Regions from separate parts of the Bacillus sp. AK128 genome, predicted to be linked through region 3. Evidence: riboswitches for the same ligand, from Rfam matches in the RefSeq annotation. Region 3 holds a riboswitch; each other region holds the start of a gene.

Evidence for each region. Region 3 has a riboswitch for cyclic di-GMP ahead of M1D60_RS01960 (hypothetical protein). Riboswitches for the same ligand answer to the same signal wherever they lie in the genome.
Region 1: linked by a shared signal. The riboswitch ahead of M1D60_RS00435 (amidase) and the one ahead of M1D60_RS01960 (hypothetical protein) in region 3 are both predicted to bind cyclic di-GMP.
Region 2: linked by a shared signal. The riboswitch ahead of M1D60_RS21010 (sensor domain-containing diguanylate cyclase) and the one ahead of M1D60_RS01960 (hypothetical protein) in region 3 are both predicted to bind cyclic di-GMP.

Annotation. Positions count from the first base shown of each region.
Region 1 is NZ_CP096379.1:82,412-93,703, forward strand. Features, by position in the region: gene M1D60_RS00375 (electron transport protein) at 1-419, shown strand, start outside; gene M1D60_RS00380 (hypothetical protein) at 563-931, shown strand; gene M1D60_RS00385 (cryptochrome/photolyase family protein) at 1,227-2,651, opposite strand; gene M1D60_RS00390 (hypothetical protein) at 2,760-3,200, shown strand; gene M1D60_RS00395 (urease subunit gamma) at 3,483-3,785, shown strand; gene M1D60_RS00400 (urease subunit beta) at 3,798-4,118, shown strand; gene ureC (urease subunit alpha) at 4,119-5,828, shown strand; gene ureE (urease accessory protein UreE) at 5,840-6,286, shown strand; gene M1D60_RS00415 (urease accessory protein UreF) at 6,279-6,965, shown strand; gene ureG (urease accessory protein UreG) at 6,993-7,607, shown strand; gene M1D60_RS00425 (urease accessory protein UreD) at 7,604-8,422, shown strand; partial or broken gene M1D60_RS00430 (urease accessory protein UreH) at 8,537-8,803, shown strand; cyclic di-GMP riboswitch class I at 9,083-9,168, shown strand; gene M1D60_RS00435 (amidase) at 9,215-10,081, shown strand; gene M1D60_RS00440 (phosphotransferase) at 10,204-11,172, shown strand.
Region 2 is NZ_CP096379.1:4,183,681-4,194,972, forward strand. Features, by position in the region: gene argB (acetylglutamate kinase) at 1-640, opposite strand, end outside; gene argJ (bifunctional ornithine acetyltransferase/N-acetylglutamate synthase) at 656-1,882, opposite strand; gene argC (N-acetyl-gamma-glutamyl-phosphate reductase) at 1,901-2,938, opposite strand; gene M1D60_RS21005 (M20/M25/M40 family metallo-hydrolase) at 3,441-5,102, shown strand; gene M1D60_RS21010 (sensor domain-containing diguanylate cyclase) at 5,173-6,138, opposite strand; cyclic di-GMP riboswitch class I at 6,241-6,327, opposite strand; gene M1D60_RS21015 (acetamidase/formamidase family protein) at 6,673-7,608, shown strand; gene M1D60_RS21020 (GNAT family N-acetyltransferase) at 7,658-8,584, opposite strand; gene M1D60_RS21025 (mechanosensitive ion channel family protein) at 8,714-9,781, opposite strand; gene M1D60_RS21030 (response regulator) at 9,976-10,575, opposite strand; gene M1D60_RS21035 (histidine kinase) at 10,572-11,292, opposite strand, start outside.
Region 3 is NZ_CP096379.1:404,323-415,614, forward strand. Features, by position in the region: gene M1D60_RS01930 (ABC transporter permease) at 1-814, shown strand, start outside; gene M1D60_RS01935 (ABC transporter permease) at 830-1,729, shown strand; gene M1D60_RS01940 (ABC transporter ATP-binding protein) at 1,786-2,802, shown strand; gene M1D60_RS01945 (ABC transporter ATP-binding protein) at 2,802-3,785, shown strand; gene M1D60_RS01950 (MurR/RpiR family transcriptional regulator) at 3,821-4,678, shown strand; gene M1D60_RS01955 (serine hydrolase) at 4,733-6,151, shown strand; cyclic di-GMP riboswitch class I at 6,657-6,739, shown strand; gene M1D60_RS01960 (hypothetical protein) at 6,953-7,291, shown strand; gene M1D60_RS01965 (hypothetical protein) at 7,291-7,785, shown strand; gene M1D60_RS01970 (transposase) at 8,243-8,998, shown strand; gene M1D60_RS01975 (YdcF family protein) at 9,594-10,190, opposite strand; gene M1D60_RS01980 (hypothetical protein) at 10,236-10,439, shown strand; gene M1D60_RS01985 (hypothetical protein) at 10,429-10,668, opposite strand; gene M1D60_RS01990 (helix-turn-helix domain-containing protein) at 10,870-11,292, opposite strand, start outside.

The DNA of each region.
Region 1 (11,292 bases), 320 kb from region 3:
CAAAAGTGCTAAAAGTACCAACCGAGCATCTTGATCCAGAACAAGTTAAATTAGCGTTTGGGCATGATAATTCTCCAGGTGGTTATAAAGTGCCAAGCTTAATTGGACTTTATTGGACCGTTCCTTATTTACATGACGGCGGCGTTGCGGTAGGTCAGAACGGAGAATTAGGTATGACGAATACTATAATAAAAGGAGTAAATCCAGATCCAAAAAACAGTTTATTGGCCATGGTGGACCGTGACTTACGTCAAAAGGTAATCGAAGCGAACCAGTCTAGTGAACGTCTCCGAGATGTTCGTGTGACAGGTGAAGGACACTCCTTCTGGATTGATGAACAAAGCGGGTATAGCAAGGAAGAGCAAGAGGCCGTAGTGGGGTATTTACTATCACTGTATAAGCAGTATGGGGAGAAGTAGTTGTTAGTAGAGAAGGTAATTTTGGCCATCTATTTAAGAGGTTCAAGTTTTTATAGGAAGGTATTCCTATTCAAAGAAATTCCTCCATCATCTAAACTAAAGGAAGCAATGTCTTATAATATATAGATGAGAGGAATTCGAATATGGAACTTAAAGAACTGATCTCCAAGATTAATAAGGCTGTAGATGAATTGGATCTCGTGAGTGCTAGGAAATACATCGAGGAAAATCACGAAATACTTAATGCGAATAGAAGTCTGTTAAAAGGTAATGCAAGAGAGCTCTTACTATTTATTACAAGCAGAGTGGAGTCCGGTCAGGAGCAGTTAACAAGAAGTGAGCTCGCTACTGTTAGTGCGGTTAATAAATACGCAACAAACTTTGATATAAGATCAGTCAAACTGGCGATAAAAGATAAACAGCAACTTTTATTAAAAGCGGATTTTATCAATCACCTTAACTCAGATGCAAAAGTATTGTTAGAGGGTATGGGCGCCATTCAGCGTAACTAAAAAGAGATGACATCGATTTTGATGTCATCTTTTTGTGCTTTTAAAGCATTCTAGTGATTCTTCAACTTAATTTAGATTTGTTTTATTGAAATTACTCATTTCAGCCGTTTTAGGAAGACAAATAGTTAGTATTGACTCTGTCAAAAGTAACTTATCAACGAAATAACTAAGTTTATCAACGATATTTTGTTTTTAACATCGATTCTTGACCTCTTAACGACGAAAAACGCAATTTATCAACGAAAAGACTAGTTTTATCAACGATTTACCTTTTTCTTACAAATAGAAAAGCCAATTACTTAATCTCCTCATAAGCCCGAAGTGCACGCTCTCTTGCCGATGTATGGTCAACGATAGGGAAGGGATAGGTTTCACCTAAAACAATATTAGCTTCCTCTAAAATATCAGCGGGTGCATCCCACGGCCGGTGGATATAAGGTGCAGGGAGCTTTGAGAGCTCTGGAAGCCATGTGCGGATATACTCTCCATCCTTATCAAATTTTTCACTTTGAAGGATGGGATTAAAAATACGAAAATAAGGTGCAGAATCGAAGCCCGTTCCTGCAATCCATTGCCAGCCCATTGAATTATTAGCAGGATCAAAATCAACCAATGTATGACGAAACCAGCTCAATCCCTCGGTCCAATTAACTAACAGATGCTTCACAAGGAAAGAGGCAGCAACCATTCTCACTCTATTATGCATGGCACCTGTTTCCCATAGCTCTCGCATTCCTGCATCTACAAGGGGATAACCAGTTATTCCTCTTTTCCAGCAATCTAGATGTTCACTCTGGTTCATCCATGGAAAGGATTCAAACTGATGACGTAGCGGAGTATTGGTGATTGATGGATGATGCCAAAGCTGATAATAACTAAACTCTCTCCAAGCCAGCTGGCGGAGAAAAGCATCAACTTGACCATGTACATCCTTGTTCTCGTCAACATGTCTTTTAGCAGCATACCAAATCGCTCTTACACTAATATTTCCTGATGATAAATAAGGTGAAAGTCCTGAGGTTGCTTGTGCTGCCGGTACATCCCTCTCATCCGGATAGCGATGCACCCCCTGTTTTAGAAAGCGCGTCCATTGCTTGATGGCAAAATCTTCACCAGGTATCCAGTAGCGATGAAGCTTTTCATCCCACCTTACTAAAGGGAGTAGGTCTAGTTGCTCAACATAAAGTGATTTAATTGGTGTTTTATAGCCAGAAATCTCCTTAGGGATTGGATAGGGTCTAGGGATTGACTCTTTCATAAGGCTAGAGAAAAAGGGAGTAAACATCTTGTACGGCTCCCCTGATTGAGTAAGTATATACGACGGATGATAAAGCAGATGAGAACGAAAGGTTTTGGTCTGAATACCTAATGCTTTTAACCCATTTAACGTCTTCTCATCATTATGAATAGCACTAGGTTCATATCGCTCATTATAATAAACAACCTCTGCACCTGTTTCCTTTATTACCTCTTGAAGCTCATCTAGATAGTTACCAGCACGAATGATGAATGGTATGTTAAGGGAGTAAAAGGCTTTTATTATTTCAACTAGTGAATGATGGAGCCACCACTTTGCCGTTGGACTAGCGTGTAGATCTATCTCTTCTTCTTTGGACCATATAAAGACAGGAATAACCATTCCTTGCTGAGCTGCCTCCCATAATGCAGGATGGTCATGGAGGCGTAAATCTTTGCGAAACCAAACAATAATTTTTTTCATAATTCCCCTTTTCAAACTAATCGTAATGAACAATCTATTTATGTTAAAGTATAATATATGTGTACAATATTTGTATAGATTTTGTAAAGATAAAAAGGGGGATAAGCTTTGAGAATTTTAATTAAAGGAGCAATTATCGGTATTTTTTCTGGTGTTTTACTTGGTCTTTTTTTAAAGCTAGTTGAAGAAAAAGTAGGGACAAAGGTTTACACCCTATTACTAAATGTTGATTATATCCCTTATATAAAGGAGATCCATTTATCAGAAGTTGTGGAGTTTTTCCTGCATTTAATTATTTCAATTATGCTATCCATCATCTTACTTCTGGTTATTACTAAATACCGTTGGAACAATCGTGAGATCATCATTCGGACTGTTTTAATTTGTCTATTCATAGGAATCTTTCTCTATCCGACGACAGCATTGTCTGAACGAACGCCACCAATTACCTCCTTCCAGGCAATTGCTTTTTGGTTGATTGGACATATTGGTTATGGTTTTATTCTTGCTAGTTTCTTTATCAAAAAATCGATTAAAAACGAGAGCTGAATTTTGGCTCTTTTTTGTTTTTACTCCTGGAATCTTCATAAAACACCCCGTTAACTACCGCTGTCTCTATTCGGTACTACCTCATTTCAAAAAAATTCCTAATTTAATTTTTCAGAAAATTTAGTTGTTTAGCAGGTTGATTCATGTTAATTTATATGTAAGGTTTTATTACATACGATGTTAGGTATTGATGATTTTAGCTCGCTAGTCTCATTTAATTATTACTCAAGGTATTCTGATGGTCTAATTTAGAGTTCTTTTAGCAGAGAAAGGAGAACGGGAATGAAATTAACTTCACGTGAGATGGAGAAGTTGATGATTGTAGTGGCAGCAGACCTTGCTCGACGCAGGCAAAGCCGTGGATTAAAGCTTAATTATCCTGAGGCGATTGCGATTATTACATATGAGGTAGTAGAAGGAGCACGAGACGGAAAAACCGTTGCTCAGCTCATGCAATATGGGACAACGATCCTTAAAAGAGAGGATGTAATGGAGGGTATTCCCGAAATGATTCCTGATATTCAGGTAGAAGCAACCTTTCCTGATGGAACCAAGCTCGTTACTGTTCATGATCCAATTCGTTAAGGGGGGAAGGCTATGATACCAGGAGAATATGTATTAAAAAAGGATCCAATCTTATGTAATGAACACAAACAGGCGATAAAAGTAATCGTATTAAATCGAGGGGATCGTCCTATCCAAATTGGCTCACATTTTCACTTTTATGAAGTGAATCAATGGCTCCGTTTTGATCGTGACCAAGCATTCGGAAAGCATTTAAATATTCCTGCTGGGACGGCCGTTCGGTTTGAACCGGGAGATGAGAAGGAAGTAGAGCTCGTCCATTTCTCTGGAGAACAAAAGGTATATGGGTTAAACAATTTAACGAATGGCTCGGTAGCAAGGGAGGGTAAGTAAATGAGCTTTAAGATGTCGCGAAAGCAGTACGCAGATATGTTTGGTCCAACTGTGGGCGATGCTGTTCGTTTAGCTGATACTGAACTATTTATCGAGATTGAAAAGGATTATACGACCTACGGTGATGAAGTAAAGTTCGGTGGTGGAAAGGTCATTCGTGACGGAATGGGTCAGCACCCCCTTGCAACGAGTGATGAAACGATGGACCTTGTTTTCACCAATGCAATCATTTTAGATTATACAGGGATTTATAAAGCGGATATCGGTGTGAAGGACGGATTAATTGCTGCGATCGGCAAGGCTGGAAATCCGTTGTTAATGGACGGAGTTAATATTGTTGTTGGAGCCGGGACAGAGGTAATTGCTGCAGAAGGTAAAATCGTAACAGCAGGTGGAATTGATGCCCATATTCATTTTATCTGCCCACAGCAAATTGAAACAGCCATCACGTCGGGAGTGACAACCATGCTTGGTGGTGGAACTGGCCCTGCTACAGGGACCAATGCGACCACTTGTACACCTGGACCATGGAATATTCATAGAATGCTAGAAGCAGCTGAGGAATTTCCGATTAACCTAGGTTTTTTAGGAAAGGGAAATGCTTCAAGTGAGCTTCCTTTAAAAGAACAAATTGAAGCAGGAGCAATCGGGTTAAAGCTTCATGAAGACTGGGGAACGACTGCCTCTGCAATCGACAATAGCTTAAAGGTGGCTGATCAGTATGATGTTCAAGTGGCAATCCACACAGATACCTTAAATGAAGGAGGATTTGTCGAGGATACATTAGCGGCGATTGGAGGAAGAGTGATCCACACCTATCATACGGAGGGAGCGGGTGGAGGGCATGCTCCGGATATTATAAAGGCAGCAAGCCTTCCGAATATTCTCCCTTCGTCTACCAATCCAACAAGGCCCTATACAGTGAATACACTTGAAGAGCATTTAGATATGCTTATGGTCTGTCATCACTTAGATCCAAGTGTACCAGAGGATATTGCCTTCGCGGATTCCCGAATTAGAAAAGAAACAATTGCAGCAGAGGATATCTTGCATGATATGGGGGTATTTAGCATTATTTCTTCTGACTCACAAGCAATGGGTCGTGTTGGTGAAGTAATCAGTCGAACGTGGCAAACCGCTGATAAGATGAAAAAGCACCGAGGTAAATTTAAAGAGGATCAAGGGATAGGAGACAACCAGCGTATAAAACGGTATATAGCTAAATATACGATTAATCCAGCTATTGTCCATGGACTTTCAGAGCATGTTGGTTCCATTGAGGTTGGGAAACTGGCAGATTTAGTGGTGTGGGATCCAGCCTTTTTTGGAGTAAAACCTGACCTCATCATTAAGGGTGGGATGATTTCTCATAGCCTGATGGGAGACCCGAATGCAAGTATCCCAACCCCGCAGCCTGTTTTGTATCGGCCGATGTTTGCTTCCTTTGGAAGTGCAAAGTATAAAACATCAATTACCTTTATTTCCAAAGCTGCCTTTGAAAAAGGGGTTCATACAGAGCTAGGCCTCAAGAAAATAGTGAAGACTGTTTCTGGAATTCGTAATCTTTCAAAAAAGGATATGGTATTCAATGGTGAAACACCAACGATTGAAGTTGATCCGCAAACATATGAGGTAAAAGTAGATGGAGAGCTCATTACATGTGAGCCAGCAGAAGTTGTTCCAATGGCACAACGATATTTCTTATTTTGAGGTGATAGACAATGATCATAGAAAAAATAGTTGGAAATATAACTAGCTTAGAAAAAAGAGCTCCTCATGTAGAAAGAATTTATATGAGAAGCGATGATCTCGTTAAACGAATTCAACGTGTTGTAACCGACCATGGCAATGAACTTGGCATTCGCTTAAAGGAAAACCGGGAGTTAGTGGACGGGGATGTTTTATTCATGGATGAACGGAATATGATTATCATCTCCGTTGAAGCCGATGATTTAATTGTCATCAAGCCAAGATCAATTGGCGAGATGGGGGACATTGCCCATCAATTAGGAAATCGTCATTTGCCTGCACAATTTGAAGGAGATGAGATGCTCGTTCAATATGATTATTTAGTAGAAGAGCTTCTTCAGCAGCTAGCGATTCCATATGAAAGGGAACAAAGAACGGTTAAGCAGGCATTTCGTCATATCGGACATAGCCATGGCTAATCTTTTATACCCTCTCCTTCAGCTGAGTGATTCAAACTTCCCTTCAGGAGCTTTTTCTCATTCATTTGGACTTGAAACATACATTCAAGAAGGAGTTATAACGGATAAAGAAAGCTTTGCTAAAGCTATTAATGTTTATATTCGAAAGCAGCTTGTATTTATTGATGGTCTCGCCTGTAAGCTCGCCTATGATGCTCTTTTACGGGAAGATTTAGCTGAAGTAGTAGAGCTTGATGAACGACTATATGTATCAAGCCTTGCGGAAGAAACGAGACTTGGGAATCGCCGGATTGGAGAGAGGATGGCAAAGCTCTGCATGGATCTTTACCCATCCAACTATTTAGAAGAGTACTTCAAGCTGATTCAACAAAAAAAGGCATATGGACACTCCGCTATCGTGTTTGCTTTAGTGGCGCATGATTTAGGTGTGCCAAAGGAAGCTTGCGTGCAAACCTATTTATTTTCTACGATGTCCTCGATTGTTCAGAACGCAGTCAGAGGAATTCCGCTTGGTCAAACTGATGGACAGAGAATATTAGTGGAGGTCCAGCCTCATTTAGAGAGTGCCGTTCATAGCATTTATGAATTATCGAAGAATGATTTTGCCGCCGTTAGTCCTGGCTTGGAGATTGCACAAATGCGACACGAACGTTTACATGTTCGCCTTTTTATGTCGTAAATCTAACTAAACGAAGGAGTAGAATGAATGGAACCCATTCGTATTGGAGTAGGTGGTCCTGTAGGGGCTGGAAAGACAATGCTCGTTGAAAAACTAACAAGAGCCCTGCATAAGGAACTAAGTATGGCTGTGGTCACAAATGATATTTATACAAAAGAGGATGCCAAATTTTTAATAACAAATGGAGTGTTACCAGAAGACCGAGTCATCGGTGTGGAAACCGGAGGCTGTCCACATACAGCGATTCGAGAAGATGCTTCGATGAACTTTGCAGCCATTGAAGAATTAAAGGAATTGCATCCTGATGTTGAGTTGATTTTTGTAGAAAGTGGTGGGGATAACCTGGCCGCAACCTTTAGTCCTGAACTAGTTGATTTCTCTATTTATATTATCGATGTCGCTCAAGGTGAGAAGATTCCTCGAAAAGGTGGTCAAGGGATGATTAAGTCTGACCTCTTTATCATCAATAAGATCGACCTTGCCCCATATGTTGGTGCGAGCTTAGAAATTATGGAGAAGGATACGATAGCAGCAAGAGGAAATCGACCTTATATTTTTACTAACTTAAAAGACGAAACGGGTTTAGAACAGGTGGTCGAATGGATTAAAAAGCAGGCTCTACTCATCGGATTGGAATCATGAGTCATACCGGTGTACTAGAGTTAACGGCAAGGAATCGTCGTGATAAAACGATGATTTCAGATTGCTATTATGAGGGAGCTTTTAAAATTACGCGTCCAGTCTATATTGAGGATCACTCCCCGTCCATTTATCTCATTCATGTTGGGGGTGGGTATGTAGATGGTGACACGTATTTGACGAATCTTACTCTAGAGGACGGAGCGGAACTCTCAGTCACTACCCAATCATCAACTAAGGTATATAAGACTGTCCGTAAGCCGGTTCTTCAAATGATGAATATAAAGCTTGGCAAGAATAGTGTACTAGAGTTTGTACCAGATCCGCTCATCGCTTATGAAAATTCCCGGTTTATTCAGGAAACAAGCGTCTATTTAAAAGAGAGTGCCTGTTTGATTTATAGCGAAATTATTACACCAGGTTGGGCAGAGGATGGGAGCTATTTCCGATATGATTGGATTCGTTCTAAATTAAAGGTGTACAAAGAGGAGAAGCTCGTTTTATTTGATCATCTATTACTAGAACCGGATCAAGACATGACGGGAATTATGCAGATGGAAGGATACACCCATGTGGGAACACTCGTGATATTTCATCCATTGATTAATAAAAGTTTTCTTCACTCACTATATGAATTTTTATCGGTTGATGATCAAACGATTGCTAGAGTCGGTCTAACTACAGTACCGGGAAACGGAATCGTAGTTCGTATCCTCGGTATGAATACTAGAGTAATAGAAGGACTTATAGGAAAAGCTCATCTATTTGCTAGAAAGGAACTGCTCGGAAAAGAACTTCTCAGCCTGCGTAAGTATTAGTGGTTTGGAAAGGCTGTTTTTTTGTATAGATTGTTGTTTTATAAAAATCCCAAAAACCGCATTTTTACCCTAGTTGTAAGGCTCTACTCTACATGAAGAGAGTTGCTCTTTTGAAGTGCCGCCATGATTTTATTAACAATGAGCACAGTAAATGGAATGTGGGAAGGTATTTTCTACATACTTATATTTGGAGTCGGCACCATTATAGGCATGCTAGGCTTCACCACCATTCTAGGAATACCATTCATATTAAGCTCCAAAAAACTAGGCATAAACAAACTATTTACCCAAGCAACGGGAGTAATCAGTGCCGTATTTGGAGTGTATTATATGTACAACCTAGGAGTAACAGAAGGCTTGTTTAAACTATGGGTTCAATAGAAGAAGTTCTTTTATAATGGGTATTGAAACAATAACCAATTTAATTGAAGTTGTTGGAGTGAAAGGTATGAGACTCCTGCGGGAGAAGCGTGTTGAGAGAGACCCCACAGGTGCAGAGCGCCGAGGAGGCTCACGAGACCGCCCGCGGAAAGCGAATACCTGTAACGGAATCAACTGACTAGGTTGATAGGCTGAATAATTCCAAATTTTATAGCATCTGAAACCGCTAAAAAACAATATACGAATCTCCATTGATAGAATATAATGAGGGTAACAAATTAACTGAAAAGGCAAACTTCACCGAAAGGGAAGGACGCAAAGCCATGAGCCTAAACGCAGCTGCGTACGGTCGTCAGGTTGCCAGGTTCTCATTCTAGGGGCCTTGGGCTTCAGAATGGAGGACTTTTTTTTATGCAAAAAATTCTAGTAATGATGCTTAGTATTTTTGTTTTAACTTTTAGTACAGTGGTAAACACAGAAGCCTCCACAAAGGATCAGGCTACTTGGCTATGGAACCCATGGATGCTTGTAAATGATGAAGCAGGTACCCTTGAGTTTTTAAAAAGTAAACAGGTCAATAAGGTGTATATCCAAATTGATCGTGATCTACAGATGAAAGTTTACAGAAGCTTTATTGAAAAGGCATCGCTACATGGAATTCGTGTATATGCTTTAGACGGGGCACCATCTTGGGTTGCACCGAAAGGATATATCGAACAAAATAGAACGTTGAACTGGCTTGGAAATTACCAAACAGGATCTACCGATTCACAAAAATTTTCAGGTGTTCACTTAGATGTAGAGCCATACTTGTATAGCGGGTGGACTTCAAATCAAGCTACCACCATTAAAAAATTTCAAGAGCTCATTTTAAAGGCAAAAACGAGGACAGATGCTTTACAGCTTCCATTAGAAATGGATCTGCCATTTTGGTTTGATGAAATAACCTATAAGAATTTGTATGGTAAAGGCATTCTAGCTGAATGGATCATTTCTAAAGTAGATGGTGTTACCCTCATGGCTTATCGTGATTCAGCATCTAGTATCATTGAGATTGTCCGCAATGAAATCGCCTATGGAGCTAAATATGAAAAACCTGTCGTGGTTGGCGTAGAAACGGGACAAACCCAAGAGGGCGACCAAATTTCCTTTTATGAAGAAGGAGAAGCCTATATGAAGCAAGAGCTGGAAGCCGTTGAACGCCATTATTCAAGCTATTCAGCATATGGTGGAATTGCCATTCACCATGTTGGCAGCTGGATGGAAATGAAGCAATAATAAAGCAGGATTAGAATCCCAAGAATTTTTGGGATTTTTTTGTTGTTAAAAGAGGAATAGGAATAGATTGATATTATATAATGACAATAGTTACGATATGAAAATGAATGAGATGATGAAAATTGAACGTATTAAATCAAGTGGTATTGCCAACTGGTGAACTCAATAGTGAAATGTTATATAAAAGAGAAATACTTTACAAAGGTATGAATGGTAGGTATGTCGAGCGCATTTATATAACTCCTACAGAGAGTTATATTTTTAAACCGCTGACAAATAATGACCAGTTAGGGAAAGAAATTTGGATTCAAACGAATATCCTTACATCCATAAACCCAACTATGTATCCTAAGATTCTCTCCTATTCCCTTCATAATGTACCTTATTTAAACTGGTATATCATTGAGGATTTAGGAACATTGCAGCATGCATATAATGAGGAGACCTTATTAGAGGTTACGAATCTAATGGCAAAGTGGCATGGAATATCTATAGATAGAGCAGAATTAACAGGACTAAACGGGCCAAAGCCATTAATTGAGGACATGATTAGCCATATCATTAGTAATAAGAATGTAATTAGTCAAAAGCTGAATACTTTAAGTATTTCTATGGATACAATTGAACACTTATATAATTTACTGAATCAACAGGAGTTTTCAACAGAAAAAGTTTTTTCGCATGGTGATTTACACCTTGGTAATTATGCGTTTTCTTTAAATAAGATGTATGTTTTAGATTGGGAACATGCTCACTTGAATTCTCCCTATTGGGATCTTTATCATCTAATTGATCTATCTCATCCTATATTTCCGAAGAATGAAATAACTAGTCAATTAAGAAATCAGGTGCTAGCTCATTATCTCAATCAAATGGGTCAATTAACAGAAGAGAAAGAGAAACAAAACTTTAAAAATAGATACTACCTATATGCATCAGCATTTTCCATATGGATGCTACTTTTAATATGGAAGGACCTTGAAGAAAAAGAACTAAAATGGCCGAAGGAATCTTTATTGAATCAATTAAGTGAAACAACCTTAAGTCTTCAGCAGTGTTTGTCAGAATTAACAACAACACAACTAATATAAAGTATTTGTTATTAGAAGAAAGCTATCCACTGGATCAGCTTTTTTTTTTGATTTTAGTGTAGCTTTGCAGTCTTGGTGTTAGCAACCCTTGTAATGTGAGGGTCCTTTGCCTTTACAGTA
Region 2 (11,292 bases), 930 kb from region 3:
CAGCTATGACTCCGTCTGCTATCATTTGCTCAGCATTCTGTTTGGTAACTTGCTTTAATGTTACTTTTTCACCATTTTTCTCTGTATAGATTCCAGGTATATCACTGATCATACAAAGCTTCGCACCAAGCGATTTTGCTACTGCTGATGCTGCTACATCACCATTTATGTTATAGCGCTGACCAACCTCATCAATGCCGATTGGAGAGATCACCGGAATATAGCCTTGATTAACAATGGCTTCAATTAATTGGCTTTGGACCTCAACCACTTCGCCTACAAACCCTACTTGATCGGCATTCTCTATTGGTTCTGCCTTAAGTAGCATCCCGTCTACCCCACTAATTCCGTAAGCCTTTCCCTTCACTTGTAAAAGCTTCCGAACCAATTGCTTGTTAACGGTACCACTTAGCACCATCTCAACAAGATCTAGCATCTCAGGTGTCGTCACCCGCAGGCCATTCACAAACTTTGTTTCAACATCAAGCTTTGTTAAAAGAGAGGATATGAGTGGTCCACCGCCATGAACAATAACCGGCTTTACCTTTCCACCTTGATGTAATTGAACGATATTTTCATAGAATGACTTTGGTAAGTTCTCCATTACACTTCCGCCACATTTTATAACTAAGTACTCCATATTCGTAAGTCTCCTTTACGTACGATAAGAAGCATTGATTTTGACGTAATCATAAGTTAAATCGCAGCCCCAAGCCGTTGCAGATGATTCACCTTGCTGTAAATCAATAAAAATCTGGACAAGCTCATTTTGTAAATATTCCTTAGCTTCATCCTCATTAAATGGATAGGGTAAACCTTTTTCAACTACAGTTATTGGGCCAATCTTCACCGATATACTATCGGGATTAATTGGCTGCCCACTATAACCTACTGCACAGATGATTCTTCCCCAGTTTGCGTCCGTTCCGTATATCGCTGTTTTTACTAAGTTTGAAGAAATGACTGATTTACTAACCGCTCTTGCCGTTTCAACATCTGTCGCATGGTCAACATGAACCTCAATTAACTTCGTTGCACCTTCTCCGTCTCTAGCAATCTGCTTTGCAAGCGATTCACTAACAATTTTCAACCCATCTACAAAAAGAGGCCAGTCAGGATGAGCTTTAGTTAATATCTCATTTTTCGCTTCGCCATTTGCCATCACAAGCACCATATCATTTGTACTTGTATCTCCATCGACTGTAATCATGTTAAACGTTTGATTGGTCACGTCTTTTAAGGCCATTGTTAAGTCCTCATAATTGATCGCTGCATCTGTTGTAATAAAGCCTAACATCGTGGCCATATTTGGATGAATCATTCCAGAACCCTTGGCAGCACCACCAATCGTGACTACCTTACCGTCAATGTTCAGCTGAACACATACATTTTTCACGCCTGTATCCGTTGTTAGAATCGCCTTTTCAAACCATTCAGCACCTATATTCTCAGCTTCAAGCACATGGTTGATTCCGTCTTCAATCTTATCCATTGGTAAGTGAACTCCGATTACACCCGTTGATGTGACGGCTACATAATGATTAGGGACTTCTAATTTTTCAGCAAATAGACTTTGCATTTTATAGGCATCCTGTAATCCTTGCTCTCCTGTACAAGCATTGGCATTACCGGAGTTAACTAGGATTGCTTGAATCTTTTGCTCTTTTTCAATACTTTCCTGCGTGACCTTTAAAGGAGGTGCTTGAAATAAATTTGTTGTATATACACCAGCTGTAATCGCTGGAACATTTGAATAAATATAACCCAGATCCAATCTCTTTCTTTTAATTCCACAATGTACACCACCCGCTTTAAAACCAATAGGTGTTGTTACATTTCCATTTGCTATAACTTTGATGCTTTCCTTTTCCACAACCTGCATGAGGCACACCCTCTCTATTTATGGATACATCGGTACTTGTAATAGTCCGCTTCTTACATCCCATCCATTTATGATGTTTAAGTTTTGGACTGCCTGACCAGATGCACCTTTCATTAAATTATCAATCACTGAGACTATTACGACTCTGCCTGTTCTTTCATCCACATGAAATCCGATATCACAGTAATTACTTCCTGACACCTCTTTCGTAGCCGGAAGAACGCCTTCCTTCCGTATCCTTACAAAAGGATCGTGTTCATAATAAGCTTGATAAAATTCAATGATTTCCTTTGTTGTCTTCATTTCATTGAGCTCTGCATAAATCGTACACATAATTCCTCTCGTCATCGGTACTAAATGAGTCGAGAATGAAATCGTCACTGGCTCTCCTGATTCATTTTGTAGAACCTGCTCAATTTCTGGTATATGCTGGTGAGCACCAAGCTTATAGGCCCTTAGATTTTCATTAATTTCACCATAATGCGTTCCCAGTGATAGGCCTCGGCCCGCTCCTGAAACCCCTGATTTTGCATCAATAATGATAGATTGATTGTTTATAAGTCCATGTTGAACAGCAGGAGTTAATGCGAGTAATGTCGCAGTTGGGTAACAACCAGGGTTGGAAATAAATGATGTCTTTCTTATTTCCTCCTTGTAGATCTCACTTAAACCATAGACTGCTTGATTTAAATATTCTTCATCAGCAGGATCGTGTTTGTACCACAACTCATAGCTTTCTCTAGACTTCAAGCGAAAATCTCCTGATAAATCGATACAGGTTACTCCTTTACCAAGAAATTCAGGAAAAAGATCCTTACTAATTCCTGATGGAGTGGCAAAAAATACAACATCTGCATGCTGACATATTTGATCAGGCTCTAAGCCCGCTAATGGCGTTTCTATTACATCCGTTAAATGTGGATAGATGTCTTGTAGTTCGTTTCCTGTTTTTGAATGAGATACTACTGTGTTTAACTCCACATAAGGATGATGGTGTAGTAACCTTATAAGTTCAATCGCACTGTAACCCGTTCCCCCGATAATAGCAGCCTTCAAACCACTCAACTCCTAAACCCGTTAATATTGTATGATTATAATACCCTTGGTATTTTTATGCAATAGACTTTATAAAAAAAGATGAATATATTCATCAAGTAGGCTAAATATATAGTTTTATAAAAACCACCATTCATGTTTATGCATGAATATTTATATGAATGACTAATATTTTGGTTGTTTTGCATACTTTACTTCTTTTTATCAAAAGGTCTTTTAAAGGTTGTTGTTGATTTTCGTTGCAGGACACTCGCTTTCCGCGGGGCGTGCGGTGAGCCTCCTCGGCATGCGCCTGCGGGGTCTCACCTGTCACGCTGCTTCCGCAGGAGTCTCGCGTCCTTCCACTTCAATCAACTCTGCAATAATCAACACTGTACTTTAACACAGCCTATCAAAAAATTCTTAATTAGTCGTTGTTTTGTTCTTTCCAATCTTATCTATTGTAATTTCCAGTGGTTTGAGATACTTTTTAGTCATAACTATTAAAGAGGGTGTCGTAGATTTGTTACATTGTAAAGAAGAGGTTCTATTTCTAACGAAACAACTAGTTCATATAGAAAGTATTGTTAACACAAGTGGAGAGAAAGAAATTGCCCGAGCCTTATATACCTTACTCTCATCCTATCCTTATTTTAAAGAAAATCCTAGCCATATACAGATGACAAAAACGGTTAATGATGACCAAGAGCGTTACAATGTACTTGCCTTCGTTAAGGGTCATAAAGGAGGTTCCCCGTCTAACGAAACAGTGATTTTGATGGGACATATGGATACAGTTGGGATTGAGGATTTTAATCATTTAAAAGATCAAGCCATTCATCCTGATGAGCTCCTAGAAGAAATCAAGAAAGAAACTCTTCATGATGAAATCGTAAAGACACATGCCCATTCTAATGAGTGGATGTTTGGCCGTGGTGTTTTGGATATGAAAAGTGGTTTAGCTAGTCATATTTATCTATTAAAATATTATTCCGAGCATCCCGAAGAGCTAAAAGGAAATCTCGTGTTCGTAGCAGAATGTGATGAAGAGGATGGATCACATGGTATCTTATCTGCATTAAAGGACCTAATCGCTTGGAAAGAAGAGCATCACTTTCATTATATAGGCGCAATTAATGCTGATTTTGTCTCCCCTCGATATGAAGGAGATGAAAATCGCTATATTTATAAAGGAACCGTAGGGAAACTACTACCTTCCTTCTTTATTACTGGAGCTGAGACTCATGTAGGATCATGTTTTGAAGGACTAGACCCAAATTTCCTAGCAGCTGAATTAACTAGGCAGATTAATTATAACCCTTCATTATCCAATGAAGCTTACGGTGAAACTACGGTCCCACCGGTTTCTCTTAAGCAAACCGACTTAAAGCCGTCTTATACGGTTCAAACAGCCCTTTCTGCTTATGTTTATTATAACTTCTTCATCCATTCTTGGTCGCCTAAGGATGTGTTAGAGAAACTAAAGACTGAGGCAAATATTGCATTTGAAAATGCCCTCCAATTGTATCGAGAACGATATCATACCTATTGCAGTATTAGTGGTGAGCCATATAAAGAGTTAGTCTGGACTCCACGTGTTTTTACGTATGAAGAAATGCATGAACACTTATTGAATGAACACGGGGATGCCTATACTGCACATATGGAAATCTTTAAAGAGCAACTTCTATTAGATCAAAGTTTAGATACTAGAATGTTTGCGGCTAAGGTGGTAGAAGAAGCGTGGAAGTGGATGACGGATAAACGTCCCGCGATGATTTTATTTTACTCCTCTCTTTATTCACCTAGGATTGAATTAAGTGGAAAAACTGAGGCTGAGGAAAAATTAATTGGCGCACTAGACAAGGCTGTTGACATAATCCAACCTAGTTACCAGCATCCAATTGTGGTAAGAAACTTCTTCCCGTATATATCTGATATGAGCTTTGTTGCTTTAAGTGATGACCCTAGTGGAATAGAAGCTGTTGCGATGAACAATCCTGGCTGGGGGACGAAGCACTATGTTAATTACAATGATATCCGTGAAATTAATGTACCCGTGATCAACATCGGACCATATGGATTTGATGCTCACAAGAAGTATGAGCGAATGGAATTAACCTACTCGCTAGAAGTAGTTCCTAATTTAACAAAGCTCGTGATTGAAAAGCTTTTAAACAAATAGCCAATGCCCAACTTTCCTATTGAAAGTTGGGCTTAGTTTATAAGAAGTATAGCGTTATTGTAACTGAATTCTATCGAGATCCCACTGACTGGAATCCTCGTTTAATATTTTTCTCTTTATACATTTTTGCATCAGCGGTAACAAATAGCTTACTCATATTCCCGATTGAGTGATCATTATAGGAATATCCTATTGAAACTTTAATTTGAAACGCTTCACTTGTTTTATTATATTGATCAATTGTATTTCTTAGGTCATTGATAAGCGTCTCAGCATGATCCTTCCCTTCTTTTTCTAGAAGAATCGCAAATTCATCTCCACCAATCCTTGCCACCACTGTTTCACGATTTGAAAACTGATCCAATAGCATTGCCGTTTCTTTTATTAACAAATCCCCTGTCCGATGTCCTAATGTATCATTAATTTGCTTCAACTCATCTAAATCACATAAAATGACGGCTACTGCTGTGTCTAATTCTTTATTATAACGTTCCATTCTTTGGTCAAAATAACTTCGATTATATATACCAGTGAGAGAGTCATGTGAAATACGGTATTCTAGATCCTGCTGTAGCTTAACTTTATCGTCAATATTCCGGATAATCCCTTGGATCGCTACTATTTCGCCATCCTTATATATGGGTGTTGCATATTCCTCAAAAACTATGTAATCTCCTTGTGGATTTCTCCAGCGTTGAATAATCGGTTTATTATAGTCTAGTTTGCCTTGAAACTTATTCAGAAGCAATTCGTGATCATCTGGATGTATTAAATCAATGGGTGTATTTGGATTCTTTAGACTTTCTGCTACTAGTCCTTCTCCTAGCATGGTTTCAATAGAAGGACTTAAGTATTTAAATTTTCGCTCGGGTTTGACCTCATAGTAATAAATGATGTCCTTAGAATTTTCCACTAAATTATAAATTCTTCTTTCATTAGCCCAACGTTCCTTCACTTTTGCTTTAATGATATGTTTATAGAATTGTAGACTAATTGCCCCTAGAAATAACCCAATAAATAAATACACAATCTCCATATCTTACACCTATTGCCTTCCTATCATAAATTTTCAGAAGCAATAAAAATAGACTAATCTAAAACCCGATTAGTCTATCTGTCAGCAAAATGAAGATGTTCTATCGGTAACTGGCTGGCATAATCAAGTTTAAATTAAGCCCCTTTAGCTTTGCGTCCCCACCTTTCGATGAGTTTGCCTTTATCATTGTCTATTTAATTAACTATCTAATTACATAATATAGGAATATATTCCTATATGCAATAGTGAAACAGGAATATGTTCCTATTGATTAGGAAAATTTAGTATATTTATGAATGTTTGTAGTACCTTTTAACTATTTTAGTTCTTTCACCTTATCTATTGTATTTCTATAACCTAGTGGTCTGCACGCAAACTGTATTTTCTGCACACCCAGTTGTATATACAGTGAATAAATCTTAACTTATATTCCAACATTCTGATAAGAGAAACGTTTTTCTAAATAATAAAGGTTTTTACTTATCTTATATGGAACTAATAAGAGGCTATAAAATTATGTAGGAGTGGTCAGACTTGATTCATAAAATTGAACTTAAAAACGAAAACTTACACGGTTCCTTTAGCAGAAGCTACGAGCCGATTATAACTGTTCAGTCAGGAGATACCCTTCATTTAACAACGGCTGATATTCAGTGGGGATATTCTAAATCAAAGGAAGAAGAACGAACGATTTTCACTTCACGAGAAGGTGAAGAACGTCCAGGTCATCCAATCATTGGGCCAATCGCTATTAAAGAAGCGAAACCAGGAATGGTGCTTGAGGTCAGAGTAAATGACCTGATTCCAGGTTGGTATGGTCGTAACTGGGCTGGGGGATATAAGAGCTGGCAAAATGAAAAGTTAGGGTTAGTAGAAGCGACTTCCGTTCAACTGGACTGGGAATTAGATCAAGTTAAGATGACCGGTACCTGTTCGATTGGAGGTAAGCCATTCCATGTTGGTTTACAGCCGTTTATGGGATTGATGGGTGTTGCTCCTGCTGAGGATGGTGTTCTTCCAACAGCTCCTCCACGGTATGCAGGAGGAAATATTGATTGTAAAGAACTAGTTAGAGGAACTAGCTTGTTCTTACCTATTTCTGTTGAGGGTGCATTATTTTCGATTGGAGATGGTCACGCTGCCCAAGGTGATGGTGAGGTGTCTGGAACGGCGATTGAATGCCCGATGGATCATGTTGATATTACTTTGATTGTCCATGAAGAACTTGAATTAAACATGCCTAGAGCAAAAACTCCAACAGGCTGGATCACATTTGGCTTTAATGAGGACTTAAATGAAGCTACAGCCACAGCTCTTGATGAGATGGTTATACTCATGCAAAGTTTTTATGGCATTGAAAAAGCAGAAGCTTTGGCATTAGCTAGTGTAGCAGTTGATTTACGAGTCACTCAAGTGGTAAATGGGGTAAAGGGTGCTCATGCAATGCTTCCTCACGGGATAATTAGGTAGGACCCATCAAAAAAGCGCTGGTGCTTACAGCGCTTTTTTTATATCTAATTTATATTTCAAGTCCTAATTCTATATTGATCCCTTCCATCTTATAGCCTAGTGAGAGATAAAGAGGAATAGCTTCCTGGTTTTCTCCAAATACACCAAGAGTTGCTTCCGTCTTTCCCTTGGCTTTCAAGAAAAGCAAGGCTTCAGTAATCATCGCTTTTGCAATCCCCTTTCGTCTCCACCTTGGTAGAACAAAAATACTCTCAGTCGCACTTCTACTTTCACCTAATCCCCATGTCATCACACTTCCAACAATTTGATCCCCTTCAAAAGCTGTGAACGTATCCCACTCGCCTCCTGCTTTCGTCCAGCGCAACTGGTTAAGACTCCAAGACACCCCATCTTTATCACTCTCTGACTCGGCTCTTAGATAACGCTCCTGTTCTTCTTCAGATTCCATCTTCCAGTTCAAGATTTTTATAGACTCAGCAAAGTGGTGAGGTGAGATCGGTTCCGTTAAATCCCTTTTCATAATGAGATGATTTCGAATAATCGTAAACCCTTTTGAAAGATAAAAATCAATTTCTTCTAGATCATCAGAAGAAATAACATGGTTTACACTTATTTTTTTATCAGGATATTTTGCTCTTAGCTCCTTTGCTCTTGTTAACAGGTGTGCAAAAAGTTCCTCAAGCACATTTTCACTAGATGGTTGGTTAAAATTCAAGGAAATATCCATCGTTAATTTATAAACAAAATCCGACGGATCATTATTCTTCACTAGTAAAAACCATGTTTGATCTGGTACTAAGTGTCCTACACCTAAAATATGGCCTTCTGAATTAACTGCACAAAATATATTACTCGGTTCGTAATCACGGTTATACTTGTATGCTAGCATTCCCATAAAATCAAACTGACCGATTTCTTCCGCATCCATTTCTTGATAGTTTCTTATTGTATATGGCTTTTCATTTACTTGTATCATTGATATCCCTCTCTTGATTACCATTATAAAACTCTATCCTTATATTCTATTAATATCCTATATTTCCCTTTTTATATACTAAACCCAAAAACGAGACCGCTACAAAATAGCAAGTCTCGTTTCAAAGGTTTATTTAATTGTATGCTTCACCTCTTGATTCACACTTTTTATATGTAAATCTCGTTGAGGAAATGGAATTTCAATATTATTTTCAGCTAGAATACGGTTAATTCTAAAATTTATATTACTTTTAATAACAATAAATTGATTTGGATCTGCAATCCAGACAAATAATTCAAAATCTAGTGAAGAATCACCAAATCCTACAAAATTCACAAAAGGCTCAGGAACTGTAAGTACCGTGGGTGAGGCCAGATTTTCCTCTCTTGCAACTTCAAGTAATAACTCCCTTACTTTTTCCACATCTGTTCCATATGCAACACCAATCGGAAGAACAAGTCGAAGCTTCGGGTCACTAAAAGAACGATTGACAACCTTCTCCTCTAAAAAATAGGAGTTGGGAACAATGATATGCTCATTATCAAGCGTTTTAATAATCGTTGCTCGCATGTTAATCTTCTCCACATCTCCGATTATCTCATCTACAATCACCCGATCCCCTACCTTAATAGGTCTTTCAAATAAAAGAATAATTCCGGAAATAAAATTAGAAGCAATATTTTGAAGCCCGAATCCAATTCCCACACTTATAATTCCGGCAAAAACTGTTAGTGCACTTAAATCGATTCCAACTGTCGTTAAACTCGTTATGACAGCAATAACCATAATAGAATAATGAATCATTCGGTCAAATGTAAATCTTAGCCCTTTATCTAAATTATATCGATCATAAATATTTGGTAAAAGCACTTTAGTGGATATTTTAGAAATTCGGCTCGCTAATGAGATAATTAAAATGGCAACAATAATTAAGAATAAGGTAATTTCGACATTTCCTACCTTATAAATACTTGCAAACATCCAGTCTGATTTTGAAAAATATAGCAATAAGAATATGAGGGTTCCATAAAAGGTAGCCCAATTGATGATACTTCTTGCTGCTTCATGATTGGTTTGAAACCGTTTTGTACTCCATAATAAAACAAAGCGTAAAAGTAAGATGGCCACCACCACAGCGATGACAATAAATAAATCTTCGTAATTGAATTTCTCCAACCACTCCATTAATGTTGTCACATCATTACCTCCCTATGTTCCTTTAATTATAAACTATTTAAATTTTCAACACACTTAACTGACCTCCACCTTTAGTTCAAGATTCTTGAGCATAGATTATTTGTCGCTGTTAATCTTAGCTATTAATTAGGTCATTCCTAGTATCTGAGTTATAAAAAAAACGGAGCTTAGTTGCTCCGTTTCATCAATACCTTTCATTTAAACCAGCCTTTTTCCTTAAACCTTTTAATGGCTTCAATTCTATTAGTCACTTCCAGTTTATCTAAGATGACTGAGACGTAGTTCCGAACAGTTCCTGTCGTAATAAAAAGCTGACTGGCAATTTCCTTCGTACTTTTTCCCTCTGCCATTAATTCAATAACAGCACTTTCCCTTTCAGTCAATGGATTCTCTTGGCTATACGCTTCATCAATTAACTCTGAAGCATAGATTCTACGACCATCCATCACGCTTCTAATCGAGTTTGCTAATTCTTCACTTGGACTATCTTTAAGCATATATCCGTTCACATTTGCTTTAACTGCTCTCTCAAAATAACCAGACCTAGCGAAGGTGGTTAAAATGATAATTTTGCACCCAAGCCCCTTTAGCTCTTCTGCTGCATCCAGTCCACTTTTTCCCGGCATTTCAATATCCATGATACAAATATCCGGTTTATGAAGGTGAACAAGTTTCACTGCATCTTCCCCATTGCTTGCTTTTCCAACTACCTCCATATCCTCTTCTAAATCTATTAATGCTGCAAGTGCACCTAACAGCATATTTTGATCCTCTGCAATCACAATTCGAATCATTTTCCCACCTCCTTTTGCCTATGATCATAAGGCACTCTTATAATGATGGTTGTGCCTTTATTTGACTCTATTTCTAATCGACCATTCACAAACTCTAGTCGTTCAATCATACCTTGTAGCCCATTCCCCTTGAAATCCTCATCTATATTCTCAATACCTATTCCATCATCTTGTACATGAACCAATAGCTCTGTTTCGGTTGGTTCAATTTTAAGGATACAAACATGTGCCTGACTATGTTTGACCACATTGGTGACAGCTTCCTTAATACACATACTCACCACATTCTCAGCAATTAAAGAGATGTTCGCAAGCTTTGGTTCACCCTCTAGCTTAAAATTGATTTGTGCAGCTTTAAGAATCTGTTGAACTCTAGAAAGCTCATCCTCTAATTTAGTTCCTCGCATCTGAGTTACCATTTCACGAACCTCTTTTAGAGCAGTTCTAGCGGTTTGCTGGACATCATAGATCTCATTTTTCGCTTGATAGGGATCTTTATCAACTAATTTCCCAGCCAAATCGCTCTTTAAGCCAATTAATGAAAGTTTTTGGCCAAGTGTGTCATGAAGATCACGCGCAATTCTTTGGCGTTCTTCTAACTTAACTAACTCGGAAATCCTTTTATTTGCATCCTCAAGCTTCCCCTGAAGCAGATCCTCTTTATTTTTATTATAAGTGCTAATAGGTAGCAATATAACCGCCAGTATACTCAAAAAG
Region 3 (11,292 bases):
GAATATTTTAGGGGAGTTTGCAACGGAAGAGGCTGTTAATAAATTAAAGGCTGATCTCGGACTGGATCAACCCCTGCTCATGCAATACTTTTTATTTATAGGAGACGCCTTGCAAGGAAATCTTGGTCAATCCTATATTACAAATCAGTATGTGGTAGATGAAATTATTAATCGCTTTCCGGTAACCTTTCAGTTAGCTGTCTATAGCTTGGTCATTGGTTCGGTTGTAGGAATTGTGATGGGAACAATTGCAGCGGTAAAGCAAAACACAATTTTTGATCAATTGGCGATGTTAATTTCATTAATAGGTATTTCAGCACCAGGCTTCTGGATTGCGCTCTTTTTAATTTTTATCTTTGCTTACCAAATCCCAATTTTCCCTATTTCGGGGTATGACGGGATTTACTCATTAATCCTGCCATCCATTACATTAGGTCTTGCAACAGCAGGTAATATTGCCAGGATGACTAGATCAAGTATGCTTGAGGTCGTCAAACAGGACTATATGAGAACAGCTGAAGCAAAAGGAGTAAATGCATACCGTTTAATTTTTGGTCATGGCTTACAAAATGCGTTAATCCCGGTTATTACACTAATTGGATTACAATTTGGCCACTTATTGGCAGGTGCTGTCGTAACGGAAACTGTATTTGCCTTACCTGGTATAGGTAGCCTTGCGATTGATGCAATTGCCACACGTGATATGCCTACGATTCAGGGATTAGTTTTATTTATGGCATTTATTTTCATCGTCGTTAATCTTCTAGTAGACATTTTCTATAGTGCAATTGATCCGAGGATTAAATATGAATAGGAAGGGGGGCAGATTATGAGTCAACTTGCTACAGAAACAAAAGCAGAAGCATTGCTGCCAGGTATTAAGGAAGATAAACCAAAATCATACTGGTCTCTTGTATGGGGACGCCTTAGGAGAAATAAGGGAGCTTTAGTTGGGGCAGGAATTTTGTTGATTTTCATTATGGGATCGGTGTTTGCACCCGTGTTAGCTCCCTTTCCAGTTGAGGAAATGAAGATGGAAAATAGATTTTTAGCTCCGTCAGCAGCACACTGGCTTGGTACAGATGAGTTTGGTCGTGACATCTTATCAAGAATGATGCATGGTGGACGCGTATCGTTAATGATGGGTCTTGTCGCCGTTTCCATTGCTGCTATCTTCGGAGTTCTTTTAGGTGTTATTTCAGGTTATTACAGGAAAATTGACATTTATATTATGCAGGGCATGGATATTTTACTTGCATTTCCTTCCCTTTTATTAGCGATTGCGATCATTTCAGTCCTTGGTGTAGGTCTTACGAATGCGATGATTGCTGTTGCGATATCTGTCATCCCTTCCTATGTAAGGGTCGTTCGTGGAACGGTTTTATCAATCAGGGAAAAAGAATATATAGAAGCGGTAAAAGCATTAGGGGTTAGTGACTTTAAGATTATTGTAAAGCACATTTTACCGAACGTCCTATCACCTGTAATCGTCTTGTCAACTCTGCAATTTGGTACGAGTATCCTAGCAGCAGCAGCATTGAGCTTCCTTGGGTTAGGAGCACAGCCACCAACTCCTGAATGGGGAGCGATGGCCTATGTAGGGAAGTCCTTCCTGTTAAATGCATGGTGGATGTCTCTTTTCCCAGGGCTTGCGATTATGTTAGTCGTATTAGGCTTTAATATGCTGGGGGATGGACTAAGAGATGCGCTTGATCCAAGGTTGAAATAATTCTGGAAACATAATATAAGCAATTTTAGCCATGAGGGGGAATTCGGGTGACTTCTATGCAGGAAATTACGGCGTTACGGAATAAAGAAGCAGATGAAAAACCAGAGCTGGTAACGGTTGATGAGCTTTATATAAAGTTTAAAAGTGCCAAAGACACAGTCACGGCAGTGAATAATGTCAGCTTTCAATTAAAAGAAGGGGAAACAGTTGCCTTGGTAGGAGAATCAGGTAGCGGTAAAAGTATAACAGCGCTTTCGATTATGGGGCTGATCCCCAAGCATGCCGGATTTGTTGAAGGAAGCATCACAATAAAAGGGAAGCAATTGAACAATCTGCCTCCAAAACAAATGCGTAAAATAAGAGGGCGTGATATTTCGATGATTTTCCAGGAGCCGATGACTTCCTTAAATCCTGTTCACAAAATTGGAGATCAAATTGGGGAAGTAATTCGTTTACACGAAAACACATCGAAGGAAGAAACGACAAAACGGACCATTCAAATGCTTGAAAAGGTAGGAATCCCAAGGCCGGATAAAATTATTAAAGAATTTCCGCACCAATTATCGGGTGGAATGAGACAACGTGTGATGATTGCTATGGCGATGGCCTGTAATCCAAAGTTGCTGATTGCCGATGAACCAACGACGGCATTAGATGTGACCATTCAAGCTCAAATCCTCGATTTAATGAATGATTTGAAAAAACAATATAGTACTACGATTCTATTAATCACACATGACCTTGGCGTAGTAGCCGATATTGCAGACCGAGTCATGGTTATGTATTACGGTCAAATAGTGGAAGAGGCGGATGTTTATACGCTTTTTAAGTCTCCTAAACATCCGTACACAGTAGGACTTATTAATTCAATTCCAAATTTAGAAGAACAAAAGAGCCGGTTAGACCCGATTGAAGGTAATGTTCCAAACCTTGGTGGTATCACAAAGGGGTGCCCGTTCCGAGGTCGCTGTAAAGAGGCAATGGACATATGCGCTGAGAAAAATCCACCTCTTATTTCACTAGAGAAACAAACCGTTCGATGCTGGATTCATGAGAAAAAGGAGGTAGGATGATGAGCACGATGTTACTTGAAGTGGGAGATTTAAAAACCTACTTTCCTATTAAAAGTGGTATATTGAAGAATACAAGCGGCTATGTTAAGGCTGTTGATGGGATCTCCTTTGCACTAGAGGAAGGGGACACCCTCGGAATAGTTGGGGAAAGTGGTTGCGGGAAATCGACAACAGGCAGGAGTATCCTACGGTTAATTGAACCTACCGGAGGGTCGGTGAAATATAAGGGTGTCGAGGTTACCACGATGGGAAAAAAGGAGTTACGAAAACTTCGAAAGGATATGCAAATTGTATTTCAGGATCCGTATGCATCCCTTAATCCACGTATGCAGATTGGAGCGATTATCGAAGAAGCTCTTTCCACCCACAATATTGGCAAAAATTCAAAAGAACGCAGGGATATGGTAATCAGCCTTCTAGAAAAAGTGGGACTAAGCCGTACTGCATATGAACGTTATCCTCATGAGTTCAGCGGTGGTCAAAGACAGCGCATCGGAATTGCACGTGCTATTGCCGTGAATCCGTCCTTAATTATCGCGGACGAACCGGTATCAGCGCTTGATGTTTCGATTCAGGCGCAAATTTTGAATCTATTTCAGGATTTACAGGATCAGTTAGGGCTAACCTATATATTTATTGCCCATGATTTGAGCGTCGTCAAGCATATTAGTGATAAAATAGGAGTGATGTATTTAGGCAGGTTGGTAGAGTTTGCCTCAAAGGAAGATTTGTTTTCAAATCCATCACACCCATATACCCAGGCGTTGATGTCGGCAGTTCCAATACCAGATCCAACAGTTAAAAAGGAACGGATTATTCTAACTGGAGACGTACCAAACCCATCGAATCCTCCGAGTGGATGCACGTTTAACCCCCGGTGTCGTTCATGTATGGAGATCTGTACAAAGGTCGCACCAAAACCGATAGAATTAAGCCCAGGACATGTGGTAGCCTGCCATCTATATGATCCTGAATACGATTAAGCGAAATAGGATTTTACGTCATAGGAGAGAATTCATTGAAAAAAATCATACAGCAAATTAAGCAACATTATAATGACCTTTCGCAAGGGCTTAAGCTTGTTGCCAATTTCATTATTGAAAATCCAAAACTGATTGCCCTTTATCCGGCTAAGGAAATTGGAAAATTAACGGAGACAAGTGAAACAACTGTTATCAGATGCAGCATTGCTTTAGGGTACTCAGGGTATGCAAACCTTCAGGAGGATATCCGGAAGGCTCTGCTTTTACCAGAGGATGACGATCCGATTCAGGCACTGAAAAAAGGAATCAAGACTCAGAATAATATTATCCATGATGTCATGGAGCAGGACATTGAATATATCAGGCAAACCTTTGGTGCGCTTGATGAAACACTGTTTATGGAGGCAGTAAACAGCATTGTGAAGGCGAAAAAGATTATTGTGATAGGACTAAGAACATCCTACGCACCTGCTAACTGGCTTGCCTACAGTTTAAACATTGTAAAAGGTGAAACAGTTTTATTCAAAGGCGATATTGATGACGCCAATTACTTATTAACGGAAGTGGATGAAGACTGGCTAATTGTCGCCTTATCGTTTCAACGGTATGTGAAGCAGACCATTTCCTTCGTAAAAGCTGCAAAAGCAAAGGGGGCGCAAGTGCTGACGATTACCGATAACGAGCTGTCTCCGGTAGGCGTCATGGCAGATATAACGATTAGAGCCATTACTCCAGTTCCAACCAGCCTGAAAGGTATGCCGCCACTATTTTCGATTTTAAATGCCTTGATTTCCGGTGTCATGGTCACTGATCAAGTAAACGTCGAAGCAAGGGTCGACACCTACAATCAAACAAGCAAGCATTATTATTCCTTTTATCGTCAAGAAGAATAGGGGGGCCAACTTTGACAATTGGCTCTCATGATTACAATTTAAGGAGGAGTTCAAATGAAAAGTCAGGTTACGATGAATGCATTTGAAGTACATGCAAAGGCTTTGATTGAAAAGTATCAAATTCCCGGCACAGCCATCGGTTTTGCCCATAACGGGGAGAAGATTTATGAAAAAGGCTTTGGATACCGAAATGTAAATCAGCAGCTTCCTGTCACAATGGATACGGTATTCGGAATTGCCTCCGTTACGAAATCATTTACTTGTATGGCCATCATGCAGCTGCAGGAACAAGGCAAGCTATCTGTTCATGACCCGGTTGTGAAATACTTACCGGAATTCTCCACACCTACACATTCAACAAATAAGATGACGATTCATCACTTCATGACCCATTCAGCAGGACTACCACCACTTCCTTCGTTAATCTATGCAAAGAAAAGAAGCCTAGATCAAGACCCTTCAGCAAACGATTACCCAGGACTAAATATCAACAAAGATGATACCCAGCCTCCAATTGATACATATGAACAGCTAATGGAGTTTATCGCCGGATTGGAATTCGACCTTCTGGGTGAACCGGGAACTGAATTCAGCTACTCTAACGATTGCTATGCCTTATTAGGTACAATCGTTCAGCGTGTCAGCGGCATTTCGTTTGAACAGTTTGTAAAAGAGTATATCTTGGATCCGTGTGGAATGGAGCAAACTTGTTTTGAAATTGAAGAATTACAAGACTATGAAAATATCACCTCCTTATATGCTGCTAGAAAGATAGAAGGTGGAATGGAAGTATATGAAGCACCAGTATGGTGGGAGTCTCCGTCTATGAGAGGAGCGGGAGCCCTTAAATCCACGGTGAATGACATGCTGAAGTACGCTGAAATTATCCGAAACAATGGTAGAGTTGGAGATAAACAGATTATATCGGCAGAAACCGTAAAACAGATGACTACACCATATATTGAATGCTCTCCAGGGCGCTATTATGGATATGGGTTTATGATTACTCCTAATTATCACGGTGCGACTCTAGTCGATCATGGCGGAAACTTAAAAGCCATAGCCTCCCAGCTATGCATCATTCCAGAAAGAGGAATTACAGGGATGATCTTAACCAATCTTGCCGGCGTTCCAGCCACAACCATCATGAGTGGAGCACTTAATGACCTAGAAGAACGCCCTGTCGATGCATTACCATTCCCTACAGAAAAGCATGAACTTTCACAGGAACAGTTAAGCGACTACGTAGGCACATACACCTCAAACGAAGGAATGGGCTTATCCATAACTGTCCAAGAAGGTGAACTGGACCTAAATGTCCAAGGCATTTCATTCCCAATCACATGTGTTGGTGAGGACTTATTCCTGGCTGTAGTCAAAGACCAAACCGAACTCATCCGCTTCGTCCGTAACCCTGAAGGCCAAATCGAAAGAATTGCCTACCACATGCGCCAATTTCCGAAGGTGGGGTAGGTACGGGGGGACAGGGACCTCGTTCCAGGTACGAGGGGACAGGGACTTCGTTCCCAAGCTCGCTACAATCTGATATTGAAAAAATGGCAAATTCTATATAATGAATATAGTAGAGAATAAACGGTACGAGGGGACAGGGACTTTGTGCCTTGGAATCATTCTGCCTATAAGGATAAGGTTTAATGGGCTTGCACAGGCGCAAAAGTATTATCTCTTTTCGTAATTCTAAACTAATCATTTAAAGAACAGTCACTCAATAGGCTGTTCTTTTTTGCCATAAACATTAAAGAAAGAGTCCGAAGAAAGAATGTTCATATCATGCTAAATTAACGATTAGTAGAAAAGTAACAGAGTTTTTTTGTTCTTTCTATGATTTAGATATGCTCCTACTAAATAACTATGTGAAAGAATCTTGTAATCCAAAGTGATGATAGGATTTTTAAACATTATTATCTATCATTTTAAGCAAAGTGATAGTATAATAATCATAGGTAAAAATAGCTAATTGAATATTCGGCAAACTACTTGAAAAAGTAGGACGCAAAACTAAAGGGGCTAAATCATTCGATATGCCAGCCAGTTGCATCTATTAACGTTTAGATCACTACAGCCCCTATTTGTTTAGGGGCTTTTTATTTTGTTTGGAAGGAAAGAAATGAGTGAGTGTATTTCGTCCTATTGATAAAGGGATTGGGACCATCGGTGGAAGAAGTGAATACCGCTAGAAATACTTATTTATTTCTAATACGGTTGATTTAAAAAGCAAAACACAACATGAATATCAAAAGGGGAGAGAGTCAATTGAAAACAGTATTTAAACATATTTTTGCCATTTTAGGGATCGCATTTGCAATTGCGCTAATGTTATTTGCAACAGCCATTAGTATGGGTTCACAAGCTATGGAAGAATTACTGATTACTTCCTCCATTTATAGTGGACTGGCACTAGTAGGCTATATGATTAGTGGTATCATGCCAAGATTAGGTGGATGGTTCATGATTATAGGAGGGCTCGTGTTCTCAGGCCAATATGAAACATTAGGTTTTTTAGGAGTAGGGCTGCCACTTTTATTTTCAGGAATTTTATCCATTCGTAGTAAAAAGAAAAAGCGGCTATCTAAGGTTCTGGTGGAGCAATAATGAAAGTTATTAAATGGGGATTCCAAATTGTTACCATTTCTTTGTTGGCATTTTTAATTTTTTGTTTATTAACTTATATTTTATTTAATTATGTCCTAACTCCAGGGGAAAACCAAACGGGTGTTTCAGAAGAGATGTTCCAGGATTCTCAAACACTTTTAACGATGATAAATACTCAATTTTTAACTGTTGATTTAGATGCTCAAGTAGACGAGCAACAAGTAGATGAACTGTTAGATATGATTGACAGCTATGGATATAAATATAGCAATACTAACCTTAATCCAGCTGAAGGTGAAATGTTTACTGATATAGGGATTGTTGTGTACGATTATTTGCAACTGGCTGAAATTGATGCATTTTATCAAGGAGAACCTCTTGATTTTAACGAGAGATATGGAATGTATTCTTCACAAAAAAGAGATATTTATGAATCATTCCTGAACAATCGAGTGGGGCTTAGAGAGACCTATGGATTTAGCTATGAACAGTAAAAATGATAGTTTAGTTAAGTTAAGTATTAACAACTTATTTTCTTCAAAATAATGAAAGATTAGGATAAACAGTCTTTTTTATAGAATTAGGCTGGAATAAGAAGAGCTAATCCAAAACAGGCTTACACAATTGATGATTGTAATAAGCCTGTTTTGAACTAATTTTGTATAAGTAACTGAAGATACTCGATTACTGCGAGAGCAAAGCGATGAGGTACGAGGGGACAGGGACCTCGTTCCATTAGTAAAGATGCGAAAAACTTTTGTTAATGTAAGAAGGGATATTCCCGACAAGTGTAGAATATAAATTCCAACCTCGAAATTTCAACTCTTTTACTCTTCTATTATTACTTCGTATTTAGTTTTCCCCAGCTTCAAATCAAGATCCCAAGAAAATATTTTATATGATTCCTCATTAAGAGCATTTTTTCGTTAACCAGTTGGAGGTGATTTATGTTTGCCTAGAAAAGCAAGGAGAATTAGCAGGACGGGGATTTACCACATTATTATGAGAGGTATTAATAGACAAGTGATTTTTGAGAATGAGGAAGATAAAAAGAAGTTCTTAGAGATTCTTGCAAAGTATAAGAGAATTTGTGGATTTGAACTATATGGTTATTGTTTGATGGATAATCATGTTCATCTTTTATTAAAAGAGGGTGAAGAATCGATATCAAAAGTGATGATGAGAATTTGCTCAAGCTATGTCCTTTGGTACAACTGGAAGTATGAGCGGTGTGGGCATTTGTTTCAGGAACGTTATAAGAGTGAGAATGTAGAAGATAAGAGGTACTTTTGGACGGTTCTTCGTTATATTCACCAAAACCCTTTAAAGGCAGAAATTGTTCAAACCGTTTGGGATAGTAGATGGACAAGTATTCATGACTATGTAGAACATGTCAGGATAGTAGATATTGATTGGGTACTTAATTTGCTTTCAGGAGAACGAAAGGTAGCTATCCAATGGTTTAGGGAATACATGGAAGAAAGTAATACCGACAAGTGTCTTGAATATGAAGTGAAACTTTCTGATTCGGAGGTAAGGGATTATCTGTTATCTTTAGGTATAGAGAGTAGTAGCAAGCTTCAACAGATGGAGCGAGAACAAAGAGTTGGTATTTTGGCCCAGGTAAGGCTTCTTAATGGAGTTTCCTTAGGCCAAATTTCGAGAGTTACTGGAATTTCTAAGAGTGTGATTAGTCGAGTTAAGTAGAATAGCTGGTACGAGGTCCCTGTCCCTTCGTACCACCTAAAACTGGAAAAAATTCCATTAATTTAAAATCGACACGATTCGACAAAATATGATATATTACTAATATAAGATGTATGTCTTGTAAGCCATGTTTCTTGTAAAATATCAACCTATCTTAATCCTCCCAGCTTGTAGAGATAATTAATCTTTACAAGCTTTTTATTTTGCTTGGAGTTCTATCATGTGCTAACTCAGAAGTAATACATATTATTTTTGTCCTCTGGTTTTCTATAGTCATAGATAAGCTTGTAAAGAAATGGGATGTTTCTAAATTAATAGGATACTTGTTTAAGCTATTAGCCTATTCCCTCTTTGGATTTATCCCAATATTAATTACATATATTAATAGCTCTATCCTGAAGCAACTCTTTTTTATCCTCAAGCCACATTTTTCCCTGTTGCAGCATTACTGTACTTGCATGTTCTAATCACCATACAATACTTGTTTGGAAGATTCATTAATGCATTTAGGACTGTCTGAAGCTGAGGGCGTTTTTTTGTTTATGGCCTTTATTGATACTCACAAAGAACATGATGTCCTTTTCTTTGTGCAACATTATCTAAACGGCAAACTAAAAAAATAACCGATATAGAAAAACAACTCTCGTAAGAAAAAGGGAAGTTTACTTTTTAATGTTTTATAAACGGAACTTTGTGTAGGTGATGAATATGCATCCATTCCAGTAGACTTTGCCATTAAGATTGCTCTTTTCATATGCAAAGGATCGCTTACAATGGTATATGTGCTGAAGTTTTTCTCAGATGCTATTTCATAAGCATATTTTATGTTCTCTTCTGTAATCCTTGATTTTGTTTCAATTAGAATATCCTCTTGTCTAACATTGTTCTTAATAGCATAAACCCTTGCAACCTCAGATTCTGCATACTTGTCTCCTTTACCCTTCCCCCCGGTGAAAATAATTTTATCTACATAATTATTCTCATAAAGCCAGATGGAATGATTAATCCTTTCGCGTAAAACGGGAGATGGTTCACCATCCCAGGCGGCAGCACCAAGTACTACTGCAACATCCGTTTTAACTAATTGGTTTTTTCCACTGAAGGACCAAATGCTAAAAGCTGAATATGTAACGAATACAAGGAAAATAATGATGATAGAAAAGAATAATCTTAATACATATTTTTTGGTCAATTTAAATCAATCCTTTTTGGCACGAGGGGACAGGGACTTTGTCTCGTGAATATGTTCATTAAAGAGCCAGTTGCAATTGTACGAATCGAGGGAGCAGGTGGAAATGGCATATTGTCTTCTAGTATATTGGGACAAAGTCCTGACCCTGCTTTCCCATTCATGTCCTTTCATCCTCAGGATGGGAGTTCCGTTAATTACTGGAACGAGGTCCCTGTCCCTTCGTACCACCTTCGTACCCCTAAATTATGAAAACTGTTCCAAAGATAACGAATGAGATTCCAATTAATATTGTGAATCCCTTAATTACACCAAACGGAAATCTACTTAGTAATCTAAATAAAAGTTCAAACTCAATATAGTGTACACGAATACCACCTTTATCCTCATAATCCACTTTTGTCATTTTAAACAAAGTGGAATAGAGGACAAAGATTCCCCAGAAGATCAACAATACCAATACCCCGATAAATAAAGCCAAACTACCCACCACACCTTACTATTAATTGTTAAATTATTACAATAAAAGCCTAACATAATTTTCTTTGGTTTTAAATAAACAGCTTTCGACATTCATTTTAATAATTGTATTATCGGGGACCAGGTGGACGGTTTTACGTACATGTAGAATAGATAGAAACCGATAGAACTGTATCCGTGGTCAATAAGTTGCCAATACTTTTTAATCACTGGAACGAGGTCCCTGTCCCTTCGTACCGTTCGTACCGCTACGATACTTTTTCGGTGTAACGCCTGTCATCTTCTTAAATACCTTTGTAAAATGGCTTTGGTCGTGAAAGTTCAGCCAGGTGTAGATTTCTGAAATGGAGTAATCAGAGTGGGAGAGGAGCTTTTTTGCTTCTTTGATCCTTTCCCGCAAAATATACTCTGTAACGGAGAGTCCTACCTCTTTTTTGAATGTAGTAGATAAATAGTTTGGATTCATGTTTGCCACTTTGGCGAGATCTGCTAGTGAGATTTCTTCATATAAATGTTTGTAAATATAAGACTGGCATTGAACGATAGGACGAGAGTATGTATGGTGCTTTCCTTCAATTACACGGTCTGTAAAGTCTAGGATGGCTTGCTGTAATAGCTTTTGAAT